DNA from 3 places in the Bacillus sp. KH172YL63 genome. Region 3 is predicted to be linked to each of the others. Evidence: predicted binding sites of a transcription regulator. Region 3 holds the regulator's gene; each other region holds the start of a gene.
The links. Region 3 encodes CtsR, which represses protease genes until heat stress. Its sites were predicted from a motif close to ATGGTCAATAAAGGTCAAACA; they were not measured.
Positions count from the first base shown of each region.

Region 1: clpP (ATP-dependent Clp endopeptidase proteolytic subunit ClpP) is a predicted target of CtsR. The motif match lies at 2,779-2,799, and genes of this name have one in related genera.
Region 2: KH172YL63_RS04610 (ATP-dependent Clp protease ATP-binding subunit) is a predicted target of CtsR. The motif match lies at 1,158-1,178, and genes of this name have one in related genera.

Region 1 is NZ_AP022842.1:3,686,564-3,691,465, forward strand. Features, by position in the region: gene KH172YL63_RS18895 (hypothetical protein) at 180-1,268, opposite strand; tRNA gene KH172YL63_RS18900 (tRNA-Arg) at 2,283-2,354, opposite strand; gene clpP (ATP-dependent Clp endopeptidase proteolytic subunit ClpP) at 2,872-3,468, shown strand; gene KH172YL63_RS18910 (ATP-binding protein) at 3,519-4,902, opposite strand, start outside.
Region 2 is NZ_AP022842.1:937,727-942,628, forward strand. Features, by position in the region: gene KH172YL63_RS04600 (catalase) at 1-212, shown strand, start outside; gene KH172YL63_RS04605 (hypothetical protein) at 642-1,031, shown strand; gene KH172YL63_RS04610 (ATP-dependent Clp protease ATP-binding subunit) at 1,287-3,410, shown strand; gene KH172YL63_RS04615 (CBO0543 family protein) at 3,561-4,073, opposite strand; gene KH172YL63_RS04620 (Cof-type HAD-IIB family hydrolase) at 4,188-4,902, opposite strand, start outside.
Region 3 is NZ_AP022842.1:110,857-115,758, reverse strand. Features, by position in the region: gene clpC (ATP-dependent protease ATP-binding subunit ClpC) at 1-1,361, opposite strand, end outside; gene KH172YL63_RS00590 (protein-arginine kinase McsB) at 1,363-2,445, opposite strand; gene KH172YL63_RS00585 (protein-arginine kinase activator protein McsA) at 2,442-2,990, opposite strand; gene KH172YL63_RS00580 (CtsR family transcriptional regulator) at 3,010-3,471, opposite strand; rRNA gene rrf (5S ribosomal RNA) at 4,429-4,545, opposite strand; rRNA gene KH172YL63_RS00570 (23S ribosomal RNA) at 4,645-4,902, opposite strand, start outside.

The DNA of each region.
Region 1 (4,902 bases), 680 kb from region 3:
CATAACACCAATTGAATCCATTGAACAAGTCTCGTAATGCACACCAATTGGAACGAAATCATCAGTCAAAATTCTCTAATGATGCGATTAATATATATATGGAAATGTCACCCTATAAGAACGCTCAAATAGTAATAAAAAAACTTGCCTTTATAAGCAAGTTTTCTACTAATAAAAATCTAAGCTGATTTAGTATGGTCATTTCCAGGTTCACTTTCTATTAATCTCTTGAGTACAATTGCTTCTAATTTCATTTTATTTATAATTTCTTCCATATAGTTTGATTTGATATGTTGACTTGTACCTTCATGTACAACAGAATTTGCAAACCTTAATAATTCTCTTAAGTTGTGATAGAATTCGATCCCAATAATATTATTATCACGTAAAAGCATTAATGACTTAACGGGAGAGAAATACTTTTGATGGTCTTTAAGAGTTTTTCTTATTAATTCATTTATTAAATTCTCTAGGATATACCGTTGTTTAAAAACTTCAATTACAGTTGGTCCATCCTCCACTAAACTATTAAAATCTATTTCTTTGTCGGTAACAGATGAGCTATGAGTATCATTAATTAACGATGGGAATGTAGGGACTGTATTTATGCTAATTTGGTTACCATTAGCTGGATTAGCATTTTGTTTTGTAATTTTATAATTTCTAACTATTGGCTGTATTACTTTTATAATTACCAGAGGAAAAGCCACAATAAATGCTAATACTAATATTAATAATAAAGAATTACTTATTACCCCCTTACTTGGTTCTACATATCCGATAATCCAAGAAGGTATTAATGATATCACTGCAGCTGCTACAATCGAAATAGATAACGACCAGACACTTCTTTTATCACTATTATAAGGCAAATCAACTTCTTCATACATTAAACTATTAATCCTATCTTCGATTTCGGACAATAAACTTGGCCGTACATCAATACTAATATGTTCGTTTTCATAAACCTTAGCATACACCATTTTTAATATTTGTTCTGTATTATGCCTTAAGTTAAAATTCTTTGAAATCATCATTCCTTCAAGCATATATGTAAGATTAATATTTGATATATTTAGGTTTTTATTTACTGAATTACGAATGATAAGATTAACAAGTTCTTCTGTTAATCGAATTGTTTCTTTTGTGCTATGCTTTCTTTGCCTTACTTCTTGTACAGAAAAAAAGCCTATAGTTAATAAGACTGAAAGAATTGCAATCGTTGTATTAAATTCGGATGTAGATACAAAACTGAAAAACTCCTCCAAAAGACCCCACCCCCATAATTAAAAACTAATTCTATTTTATCCATTTTCCCATAATATTGGAAGGTTCAATTCGTACCTTAACTAATTTTAGATTAATCATTTGAGAGATATATTTTTTATGTTGAAAGATTTTTTAATTTCATGAACTCCCTACACAAAAACATTAAATATACTAACATACACATTTCGATATCCCGTTTTTATAAACCAGTTATAATATCTTATCCACCCATAATTGACATTCTAATATTACTTCCCCTGATATCACTAAGAGAGGGGTAAATTTATTGTATATCGCTTTCGTATTAGATCGAGACTTACAAACAAAGCATCATTCTCAAGGGTACTGATCTCCTCGCAATAAGCTTTTTAAACTGTTTTAAGTCTCTTTGTAATGGGTATTCGTCACGCTCACCTATTCTTCACGTGTGAAATTTTGACCTCTCCATAACCATCAAACAACTAGTCTTGAACCTTTAGAGAACATAATTCTTTTAAGGAAAGTCCCACATGAGCAAGGTTAACATGATAGCAAAGTCAAAAAGTCCAACAAATTGAAATATATGTGGAGCACTAATTACTTCACCTCTACTTTATGCCATATTTAAAGCGCTAATTGAAAAGACGACTCTTTTATTTTTCAACATACTTTCAGTCCACTCAAAACCTCATCAGGCTGCAATTTGTAAAAATCAACCAACGATATTTCCATTTCATGAAACGCTTTAAATAATCCTTTAAGCTCCTTGTCATAAAACTTAACTGTATCTGGTGAAATTCCTTTTATCGTCCAATGCCTTAAAAACTCTTTTGAAACCGTCTGAAAACCTTTAGATTTCTGATCGTTCTTTGGAACTTACGAATTTAATACCTTTGAGCAAGTCGTTGCTTTTCTTCTTGACATGTTTGTTCCTTCCAATGCGTGGTATAACCATTTGAAAAGCCCCCAAACAAACTAAACAAAAAAAGACCCCATGCCTGCTGATCTAATCAACAAACACAAGGTCTTTGGTACGCCCTCGGAGGGAATCGAACCCCCATTTTAAGAACCGGAATCTTACGTGCTATCCGTTGCACCACGAGGGCATGTAATAAATATCCGTCACGAATATATATTATAAGGTAGATATTGCTTGTTTGCAATAGATATTGTAATTTATCTTTTTCAGAGGATTCCTCATCATATAAGTTATGAGACGTATGAAATTATAAAAGGCCTATAACCCTCTTCTAATATCCTAGTCAAAAACCACAGAGTGGAATGAAGCGGAAGGCACTTGACTCCTGCGGGACTAGCGGGAAGTTGAGACCCCACAGGGCGAAGCCCGAGGAGGCTCAACTCACGCCCCGCCGGAAAGCAAGTGCCTGCAGCGGAATGAAACGGTCCACATCCCACACTTAATTTATTACAGAATGCTCCTCCCTTTATCTAAAGGATTTCTGTTTAAAAAAGGTATCTATGGGTATCATGTAGAAAGGATTTATATACAAGTCAATATTGGAAGCGTTTAGTTTGACCTTTATTGACCATGGGTGTATGATTACAGTACAAAGTGAATATGGTATTCTAAACAATAAAAAGGATATTTAAGGAGGAACGAGGATGAATTTAATTCCTACAGTAATTGAACAAACAAACCGCGGTGAGCGTGCGTATGACATTTATTCACGCCTGTTGAAAGACCGTGTGATCATGCTTGGAAGCGCCATTGATGATAATGTGGCAAACTCCATCGTGGCACAGCTTCTTTTCCTTGAGTCGGAAAACCCGGAGAAGGATATCTCAATCTACATAAACTCTCCTGGTGGAAGCATCACGGCTGGTATGGCCATCTACGATACAATTCAATACATCAAGCCTGATGTACAGACGATCTGTATCGGTATGGCGGCGTCAATGGGTGCGTTCCTTCTTGCAGCTGGTGCTAAAGGCAAGCGTCTTGCCCTGCCAAATGCTGAAGTAATGATTCACCAACCACTTGGTGGCGCACAGGGTCAGGCGACGGAAATCGAAATCGCTGCAAAGCGCATTCTATTCCTTCGTGAAAAACTGAACCAAATCCTTGCTGATCGCACAGGTCAACCACTTGAAGTGATTTCAAAGGATACAGACCGTGATAACTTCATGACAGCTGAAAGAGCGCTTGAATACGGATTGATTGACCGCATCATCACGCGCAATGAAATGAACAACAAATAATGATGAAAGAACCCGCTCACGGAAAGACGTGAGCGGGTTCTTTTTGATTTTTATTGGATTTCGTCTTTCAATCCGTTTTTCAACAGGAGATGAAGGACAGTCTTCGAAAGCTTACTTGGCTGATAAGGCTTCACCAAATATTCATTCGCTCCCAATGTCATGCCTTTCTCCTTCTCCTCGAGGGCAGATGAGATGATGATCGGCACTTCAGATAGTGTTTCATCTTCTTTGATTTTCTCAAGTACATCCCAGCCCGACATATTTCCTTCGAGCATGATGTCTAGGACGATGGCACATGGATTGATTTCTTTCATTTTTTCCAATGCTTCTTTACCGGATTTCGTATGCTGCACTTGGAAGCCGCTTTCAGAGAGTTCTGTACGCAGCAGTGTGGCAAGATTCACGTCATCTTCAATGACCATGATCTCCATTCCGTTTCCGCACTGCTCTTCCTCTTTGAAGATTTCCATCGTCACGACCGGCAATGTTACCGTGAATGTCGTCCCTTCACCAAGTTCTGATGAGACATGAATCGATCCTTCATGGGTCTCGACGATTTCCTTCACGATGGTGAGTCCGAGTCCTGTTCCACCGATCCTTCTCCGGTCTGAGTTGTCGACCCGGTAGAATTTGGTGAACAGATTAGGGATCGCTTCCTCTGGCACGCCAAGGCCTTCATCCTCGATATCGATGTGAATCCGATCATCGTCTTCACGCAGGCGTACAAAGATATGGCCACCGTCAGGAGAATACTTGATCGCATTACTGATCAGGTTTGTGAACGCCTGGGATAATTTATCTTTATCTCCGAGGACGATCGTACAGTCGGTTTCTTTTTCGATCACGAATTGGTGGGATGGTGCATTCACTTTTTGGTTTTCGATCACTGTTTCCAGGATCGGGGTGAGATCTTCATACCTTTTTTCAAACGTTTGTCTTCCCGATTCCATCCGTTGTACGTCAAGGAAGTCGTTGATCAAGGACGTAAGGCGTTTGGCCTCTTGGTAGATTGTCGTTAAATATTTCTTCGTCCGTTCAGGCTTCAAGTCTTTTGTCAGCATCAGTTCGGTGAATCCGAGGACACTGGATAACGGCGTACGCAATTCATGGCTGACGGTGCTGACAAATTCAGATTTCATCTGATCTACTTCGAATTCCTTCGTAATATCCCGGTGGACGAAGATCGTACCTACATGATCTTCCCCGCGATAAAGAGGTTCAGAGTATACCTGGTAGACCCTCTTTGTATCTTTCAGGTGGTAAGTGTGGACGTTCTTTCCGCTTACTTCCTGGGTCATCACCATTTCATAGTAGTGATTCATGCCTTCTTCATCTTCAACCTGTGGGAGCAGCATCTGCTTCCATTCTTTATAGGTCGCCTTCTGCAGAAGGTCGAAATCACCATTGATGACCTTCGATAAGGTCGCATTCATT
Region 2 (4,902 bases), 830 kb from region 3:
ATAAAAAGTTCTCTCAAGACACTTCATACTTCGTGAAGGAAGCTTATTCACACTTTAAACCGATCGGCGCGACTCATGAAGGGATCAAATGGTTAGAAGAAGCTTCTATCAGCGGTCCTGGTGTCGTAACCGGAGATGACATGCATTCATTTGCGAAAGCATTCGCAGCTGCCATTGCAGAGCATCGCCATTGGAATCGGGAAATCGTATAAAACCTATATTGAATAGAAGAAATGCTAGGCCTGTCCAGACAGGTCTAGTATTTTTTTTGTAAGAGCCTTTTTTTACGAGGAATAGACGTTTCTATCAGACGAAACTATCAATTCATACATATGATAACGATGTAAAGTACTTTACGAGTACTGTATAAGTGAGGTGATATTAGATGAATAAATGTCATTCTCAAGACAAATTTGATTTTTTCAGTTTGTTATTGGTTCTATTGCTGTTAGTTTTTCTGATCTTTTTAGCACTAGGAAAATTTTTAGCTGCCATCTTCATTGCGATCGTGCTACTAATTTTATTAATCGTTTACGCGATTATGTAACAAATCATTAAAATGAAAGTCCTTGGAAACGTTTAGGCCTACCGTTTTCAGGGAGAATGAATGAGATTTTTTTACTAGGAATGGGGGGAAAACAATGAGTGAAAAAAATAATCCACTTGAAGGTATCATGGATTTAATCAAACAGTATACTGGTGAAGATTTAAGTAAATTTGAAGCTGCTAAAGATCAGTTAAGCTCCTTATTGGACACTGGTGTTCTTAAAGATTTTTTTGAGTCAGAAGGAAAAGGACTGGATAATCTTGATCAATTGGCGAACATGATGAATGTTCTTCCGATGGTTGAGAGAGTGGTGGGGCAACGGATGGATCGCAAACAACAAGGTTGCCACAAAAAAGACAAGCATGAACAAAAGGGTATCGAAAAATTATTGAAAGAGATCTTAGACGAACTAAAGCATATTAAAAAATGTACTTGCCACAAAAAACACCGTTGCCATAAAGAACACTGGGAGCACTGGTATTAAAAAAGGAAAGCTGGGATAACCCCGGCTTTTTTTGTGTTTATTATTTATATAAACTGTGAAATCCAAAGGCTATTATCCCAAACTCTTAGGAAAAATAACCAACATTTACCTTAATCATATAAGTTGAAAGTCAAAGAAGGTCAAAGTATACTGAGATTGTAAGGTCAAAGATAGTCAAAGTGTACTGCAAGAGACCTTACTAAAAAAACGAATAAATAAATGAAATATATATGAATCTACAGGAGGTTATGTTCAATGAAATGCCAAGTATGTCAGCACAACCAGGCAACAATCGAAGTATATACGCAAGTGAATGAAAAGAAGTCAAGAATGAAGATGTGTTCTGCTTGCTTTCAAAAACAGCAGACCCCTTCTGGCATCCACGGCGGATTTCCTTTCGATGAATGGTTAAAGGGAATGAGCATGGGTGCTGCTCAGGGAAATCAAGCAGGTCAACCTTCGCCCGCATCAGAAAGTGGCCGGGGGAACAACGGTGTTCTTGACCAGTTCGGCCGTAATGTGACAGCTGCTGCGAGAGCAGGGTTGATCGACCCGGTCATTGGCCGTGATAAGGAAGTTGAACGGGTCATTGAAATTCTCAACCGCCGCAATAAAAACAATCCGGTGCTGATCGGTGAGCCCGGTGTCGGTAAAACCGCCATTGCTGAAGGTCTCGCACGGAAAATCGTAGCTGGGGAAGTACCGTCGAAACTTCTGAATAAGGAAGTGTATGTGATTGATGTTGCCTCGTTGACTGCAGGTACCGGGGTAAGGGGATCCTTCGAAGAGCGTTTGAAGAGCATCATCAACGAATTGCAAAATCGAAAGAATGTCATGCTCTTCATAGACGAAATCCACCAGCTGGTAGGGGCCGGTTCGGCAGAAGGCTCCATGGATGCGGGGAACATCCTGAAGCCGTCACTTGCCCGCGGCGAGCTGCAGGTGATCGGTGCGACAACCCTGAAAGAATACAGACAAATCGAAAAGGATGCAGCCCTGGAACGTCGTTTTCAGCCGGTGATGGTCAATGAGCCGAGCCTTGAGGAAGCCGTCGAGATCCTGAAGGGATTGAAAGGCCGTTATGAGGAATATCATGGCGTGGAATTCACAGATGAAGCCATTGAGGCATGTGTGAAATTATCCCACAGATACATCCAGGACCGATTCTTACCGGATAAAGCGATCGATTTGATGGATGAAGCAGGCTCGAAAGTGAACCTGTTGGCCGAGGGGAAAGATAAAACAGCACTTCACAAGAAATTAAACGAAGTAAGATTGAAGAAAGAACAGGCAACGAAAGCAGAAGACTATGAACAGGCAGCGGTCCTTCGTGATGAGGAAGCGGCCATTGAAAAACAAATCAGCGAAAGTACGGCTGACAGCACATTATGGGTAGAAAAAGAGCTGATCCAAAAGATCATCGAATCGAAAACAGGCATTCCGGTCGGGAAGCTTCAAAGTGATGACAGAACAAGAATAAAATCTTTGCAGGAAAATCTGGCCGGCAAAGTAATCGGGCAGGAAGAAGCAGTGAAAAAAGTGGCGAAAGCGATCCGCCGGAGCCGTGCAGGACTGAAAGCAAAGCATCGTCCCATCGGTACCTTCCTATTCGTAGGACCTACCGGTGTCGGTAAGACGGAGTTGACGAAAACCCTGGCAGAAGAATTGTTCGGATCAAAGGATGCCATGCTGCGACTGGATATGAGTGAATATATGGAGAAGCACTCGGTGTCAAAACTAATCGGTTCTCCTCCAGGCTATGTTGGTCATGAAGAATCTGGCCAACTCACCGAGAAAGTGAGAAGAAATCCTTATTCCATCATCCTGCTCGATGAAATCGAGAAAGCACATCCGGATGTTCAGCACATGTTCCTGCAAATCCTTGAAGATGGACGCCTGACTGACAGTCAAGGAAGAACGGTCAGCTTTAAAGAGACAGTCATCATCATGACAAGTAACGCAGGTGTACCAGATAAGAAAGAAGCAGTAGTCGGTTTTGATACAGGAGGGACAGACGCCATCAAAGAGACGAATATCCTCCAATTACTCGGTGCTTATTTCAAACCTGAGTTCCTGAACCGATTTGACAGCATCATCGAATTTCAATCCCTTGAAAAAGAAGGGCTCCTTCAGATTCTCGATCTTATGCTCAATGAACTGAAAAATGATCTGAAAGAACAGGACATTCGCCTGACTGTTGACGAAGAAGCGAAGCAGAAACTCGTTGAGCTGGGTTATCATCCAGAATTCGGGGCCCGCCCATTGCGCCGGGTAATCCAGGAAAGAGTGGAAGACAAAATTGCCGATCTGCTTCTCGGTGAAGAAGCGGTGACCGATGTGAGTGTAACAGTGGAAAATGATGAGATCATTGTGAAATGAGAAAAAGAAGCATCCCCGGGTGCTTCTTTTTCTTTGTTCTGTCCTTATTTCTTCCGCTTCAGAATCAAGAGATAAATGAACATGATGGCATACACTGCTAATACTGCGGCAATAAAGTGTGGTGTGGAAAAGGAGCTCATAAACATGCCCTCACTTTAATTCAGAAAAAGTAGGATGGAAGATATACAGCAGGATGATGATCGTGGGCAGTGATAGCAAAAGTGCCAAAAGCGGCTTTTTATGGTGAAGCCCCAGGATGGAGAACATGATGACGTTGAAAATGGCAGACCATCCTAAGTTCCAGCCATGGTCATACAGAAACAACCCTTTTTTATAAAATAGGAATTCGAGAAAGGTAAAATAAAGGATCCAGCATAACAAGTACAGAGCCGTCTTTTTCCCGGATGGAAAGAAGCGGAGAAAAATCATGATGACGACGGGAATGATGAAAAAGGTGAAGACGAGCTCAATCAGCGTGTGATTCAGCCAGTCCACCGTGACCGCTTTATACGCCCATAATGTGTGATGATAGAATAAGAAGTTGTACAGAAGATTGCAGATGATGAAAAATTGTACTGTCGGATAGAACTCCTTCCATCTTTTCCAATCAACGAAGAACCAGGCAAATAATATATAAACCACTACAACAAGTATCAGGTACATACAGTGTTCAATCCTTGTTTTTGTTACTCAGTATAGACGGAACGTGAAGAGTATAGACGCCTTTCAAATGAGAAAAGCCTGATCCGCTGTGAATCAGGCTTCCCTTTCATGCATTTATTCCATTTCTTTCAGCACTTTATCGATCGCTTGTGCAACACCGTGGTCGGTATTGATACCCGTCACCCAGTCAGCAGCCTCTTTCACGGCGTCCTGGGCATTACCCATCGCAACCCCGAATCCGGCCTCACGGATCATGGCGATATCATTCATACTGTCCCCGACTGCCATGACCTGGTCCATGGAAAGATCAAGCCATTTGCATACCTTCACTAATGCCGCAGCCTTATTGACCCCGGCAGGATTGATTTCGATATTCGTTGGAGACGAATTGGTGATTTCAAGTGCTTCATTTTTCATGAGCTCATCCATCATCACTTTGCGGACATCGTCATCCTGAATATCGAATCCGAACTTCAGCCAATTATAGGATTCAATATCCTTCTCAAATGGTTTGCGACTATTAAATAAACCCTGGGAAGAAGTGGACCAGAAATACACATCATGTTCCTTCTTCAATGTCCAAAGCTGCTTCACCAGTTCCGTATCAAGAGGAATGCTGTCTACCAGATTGTATTCATGGTCATAGATTTCCCCGCCGTTCACGGTAACAAGATAAGAGGAACGGCCAAGCTCATCCGAAATGTCCCGGCAGGTAAAAAGCGAACGGCCGGTACTCAACACAACATGAATGCCCTTTTCCTTTGCACGCTGGATCGCCTGTTCATTCTCCGGGGAGACTTCCCCTTCATGATTGACGAGCGTCCCGTCC
Region 3 (4,902 bases):
TCTAACTCTTCACGGAGCTTCTGCTCTGAATCCCGCAGTGAAGCAGCTTTTTCAAATTCCTGACTTTGAACGGCTGCATCCTTTTCTTTGCGGATCTCTTCAAGCTTGGCTTCGAGCTCTTTCAGGTTCGGCGGTGTCGTGTATGAGCGCAATCTCACCTTAGAACCGGCTTCATCAATTAAATCAATCGCTTTATCCGGAAGGAATCGGTCTGAAATATAACGGTCAGACATCTTCACTGCCGCATCGATCGCTTCATCGGTAATCGATACGCGGTGATGGGCTTCATAACGGTCCCGTAACCCCTTCAGAATCTGGATGGACTCTTCGGCCGTAGGTTCATTGACCTGGATCGGTTGGAAACGGCGCTCCAGTGCAGCATCCTTTTCGATATATTTACGATACTCATCCAATGTCGTCGCTCCGATACATTGCAACTCACCACGGGCAAGGGATGGTTTCAGGATATTCGATGCATCGATTGCCCCTTCTGCACCACCTGCTCCGATCAATGTATGAAGTTCATCGATGAACAGGATGATGTTTCCTGCCTGACGGATTTCGTCCATGACTTTCTTCAGACGGTCCTCGAATTCACCACGGTATTTCGTACCGGCGACCACCGTACCCATATCAAGTGTCATTACCCGTTTATCCCGCAGGATCTCCGGCACTTCATTGGCAATGATCTGTTGTGCCAGACCTTCTGCTATCGCTGTTTTCCCGACACCAGGCTCCCCGATCAATACCGGGTTATTCTTTGTACGGCGGCTTAGAACTTCGATCACCCGTTGGATTTCCTTACTTCTTCCGATGACCGGATCCAAGCTGCCTTCACGTGCTATCGCCGTCAGGTCACGGGCTAAGCTGTCAAGGGTTGGCGTGTTGGCATTTGCATTGCCTCCGCCCTGGTGGTTGCTTGAATCATTGCTGCCTAGTAGCTGAAGTACCTGCTGACGTGCTTTATTCAAGCTCACACCCAGATTTCCGAGCACCCGTGCAGCGACTCCTTCGCCTTCACGGATCAACCCGAGTAAAATATGCTCCGTTCCTACATATGAGTGACCGAGTTTACGGGCCTCATCCATTGAAAGTTCAATCACTTTCTTAGCCCGAGGTGTGTAATGAATCGTTTGGGACTTCTCTGTACCTTTGCCGATCAGCCCTTCCACTTCCTTCTGGATCTTCTCAGGGCTCAACCCCAATGCCGTAAGGGCCTTCGCAGCAATCCCTTCACCTTCCCGGACAAGTCCTAATAAAATATGTTCAGTGCCAATGTTACTGTGCGATAAACGAATCGCTTCTTCTTGAGCCAGCGCCAATACTTTTTGTGCTCTTTCTGTAAATCGACCAAACATCATATTATTTTTCCTCCTCACATATATCCTTATCTAACTTAATTCGCTCTCGTATCAAAGAAGACCTTCTTATATCTCTTTCATTTGGTCGCAAAGGACCTCCAGAATATTGTTGTAAAAAACCCGGCTGGGTCAAAATCATTAATTCATTCAGTATATTCTTTGATATGGCTTTGATGTATCCTAAATCAATCCCGAGCCTGACATCCGACAGACACTTCGCCGCCTCCTTGGATTCAATGATCCTGCTGTGCTCAAGCACCCCGAGTGAACGAAAGATCCTGTCTTCTAATTGTATGTTGGACGTCTTAACTAATGCGCCCCTGGCAGACAGTTCTTTATCGATGATCTGCTCCACGACGCTCAACAAATCTTCTACAATATCCTCCTCAGACTTCCCAAGGGTCGTTTGATTCGAAATCTGAAAGATATTCCCGAGCGCCTCGCTGCCTTCACCATATATCCCCCTGACCACCAGTCCCAACTGATTGATTGCCGGGATAATACGGTTCAATTGCTGCGTCAGGACAAGTCCCGGCAGGTGCATCATCACCGATGCCCTGAGCCCCGTCCCTACATTGGTCGGGCAGGTCGTCAAGTAACCGTGCTTTTCATCAAAGGCATAATCAAATTCACTCTCGAACCAGTCATCAATCTGATTCGCCCGCTGCAGTGCTTCCTTCAATTGCAAACCGGGATATAAACACTGTATTCGAATATGGTCCTCTTCGTTTACCATTATGCTGACATCTTCCTCATTTGATAAAAGGACTGCCCCATCATTCGTATCCTCTGCCAGGTTGGGACTAATAAGGTGTTTCTCCATCAATACCCTCTTTTGGAGGGGCTGAATCTCACTTGTCGGTAAAAATTCCAATTCCCCGAGCTCTTTCGGGTAAAAAGAGAGTTTATCCTTCACACGCTCCACAATCTCTTTGGCTTCTTCTGAAGAATATAAAGTAGAAAAACGGAAATCAGTCAGGTTCCTTGCAAGTCTCACCCTCGAACTGAGGACAATATCTGAGTTCGGTCCCTCTTCACTCATCCACGAACTGACAGCATTACTCAAGAACTTTTCAAGACTCATTCCTGCTCTCCCCCTTCTTTCTTGATTTCTTTCTCCAGGGAGCGGATTTCATCTCTGATCTCAGCTGCTTTTTCAAACTCTTCATCCACTATCATCTTCTGCAGTTCCGATTTCAGCTGTTGAATTTTCTTTTTCAAATGAATGGCGCCGCCCATCCGTTCCGGAACCTTGCCATGATGCTCAACATTTCCACTGTGAACACGCTTTAACAAAGGCGTCAACTCGTCTTTGAACGTCTCATAACAATGGGCACAGCCAAATCTTCCTACATTGATAAACTGATGAATCGTCATCTTACATTTCTTGCATTGAAGTACTTCTGCCTTAGGAATTTCAGCTTCCTTTGCCTGCTTAAATGCAGGGGATATATTAAGGAGACCTGCCAATAGATTGTTCACAGAAAACCCAGGATTAGAATCAAACATGAACATGTCACCTTTATCCTGCGCGCACTGCTCACATAAATGAACCTCCGTCTTTTCCCCATTGACCACCTTTGTAAAATGAAGGGTTGCAGGTCTTTCATTGCAGTCTTGACACACCATCCCTCTCACTCCTCAACACTTACTCATATTTCAAAGTATCAAGCATCGCCCTGAGCATCCTTCCTCTCAGTACATCCCTTTCAGGCAGATCCACCATGATGACCGATCGATCCATCACACTCAGCATGATCTTCGCTTCTCTCTCGGAAATGATCTCTTCTTCAACCAATCTAAACACAATATCAGCCGCCGTATTTTGACTGATCATTTGCGTTATCAAAGAAACAAGCTGATCAATCAAGTGAACTTGATCGTGAGCCTTCACCTTCATGATCCGGATGTAGCCTCCGCCACCCCGCTTACTCTCCACTACATATCCACGTTCAATCGTAAAGCGGGTATTGATGACATAATTAATTTGAGAAGGAACACATTGAAACTTATCAGCGATCTCGCTCCTTTTAATCTCGACGATCTCACGTTCACTCACTTCTAACACGTTCTTCAAATAATTTTCAATGATGTCGGAAATGTTCCTCATCAAACCTCCTCCTCATTTTGACTTTGACTATATTTGACTATAATTATACAACCGGGAAATCAACTTTGCAATTATGAAGTTTACCCTTAGAAGTTTTCCTGTTTTTGGGAGGTTTTAAACGTGGGGGGGTGGGGATTTTTGAGTTTTTGGGGGATGGCGGGATGGGGTGTTGATCTGGGGGTCTGACTTCCGACCTATTTTAATAAGTATAGTAAGTTTCCACTCCGTTGTGCGGGCTGGGAGAAGATTTAAATGAGAGGGATGGCTTTTTTATTAGAATTGGTTACCCTTTCTGTTAAAAATCAACCATATAGAAGGGTTATTCTTCGAATTTACGGTGAAACCCAGGATGGGGACATTAGATGTTACTGATTTTCATGGTATTGGGAGCTATTTTAAGAAGGTCACTCATGCTGATTGCGTCATTTCACAAGGTTTATGCGTCTCTTTTAGGGTTATTTGCGTCATTTTCAGAGGTTTTTGCGTCGTTTTTTTCATTTATGCGTCTCTTTACTTGGTTTATGCGTCGTTTAACAATATTACCCATTTCGTCACTAAAATGTGTTGACTCAAACTTACCAATTTACTAAATCCACACTTTCTTACAACGTCCCTTCCCCGGAGGCCTCCCCTCTCTCCTACCATTCCCCCTCCCCACATCCACACCAACCAAAAAAGAGTATCTCTCAAAGAGCTACCCTTCTGAACTATTCGCCTGGCGCCACCCCACAGTCTAATACCGCACCCAATCTATCATCCGCGCTAAAGCTGCGACTAATCTTCAAATCCCTCTACGGAGAACTGAACAAAGATCTTCTTCACTCCATCACGTCTTCAATCTTCTTGTACTCCCACTACCATCCAACTCGAGCTCTATCACCAACCCCGGAAGCCCCCACTCCCAAAAACCAACACAAAAAAAGCAGCCCCCTAAAGAGCTACTCTTTCCTACTATTTGCCTGGCGACGTCCTACTCTCACAGGGGGAGATCCCCCAACTACCATCGGCGCTGAAGAGCTTAACTTCCGTGTTCGGCATGGGAACGGGTGTGACCTCTTCGCCATAATCACCAGACGAATATTTAATTGAAGGTTTATTCCTTCAAAACTAGATAAAGAATTGATGTCAAGAAAGCCGAATATCAGCCTGTTGTTCATATAAATATGACTCTTTGTGGTTAAGTCCTCGATCGATTAGTATCAGTCAACTCCACATGTCGCCATGCTTCCATCTCTGACCTATCTACCTAGTCATCTTCTAGGGATCTTACTCACTTACGTGATGGGAAATCTCATCTCGAGGGGGCTTCATGCTTAGATGCTTTCAGCACTTATCCCTTCCGCACATAGCTACCCAGCGATGCCTTTGGCAAGACAACTGGTACACCAGCGGTGCGTCCATCCCGGTCCTCTCGTACTAAGGACAGCTCCT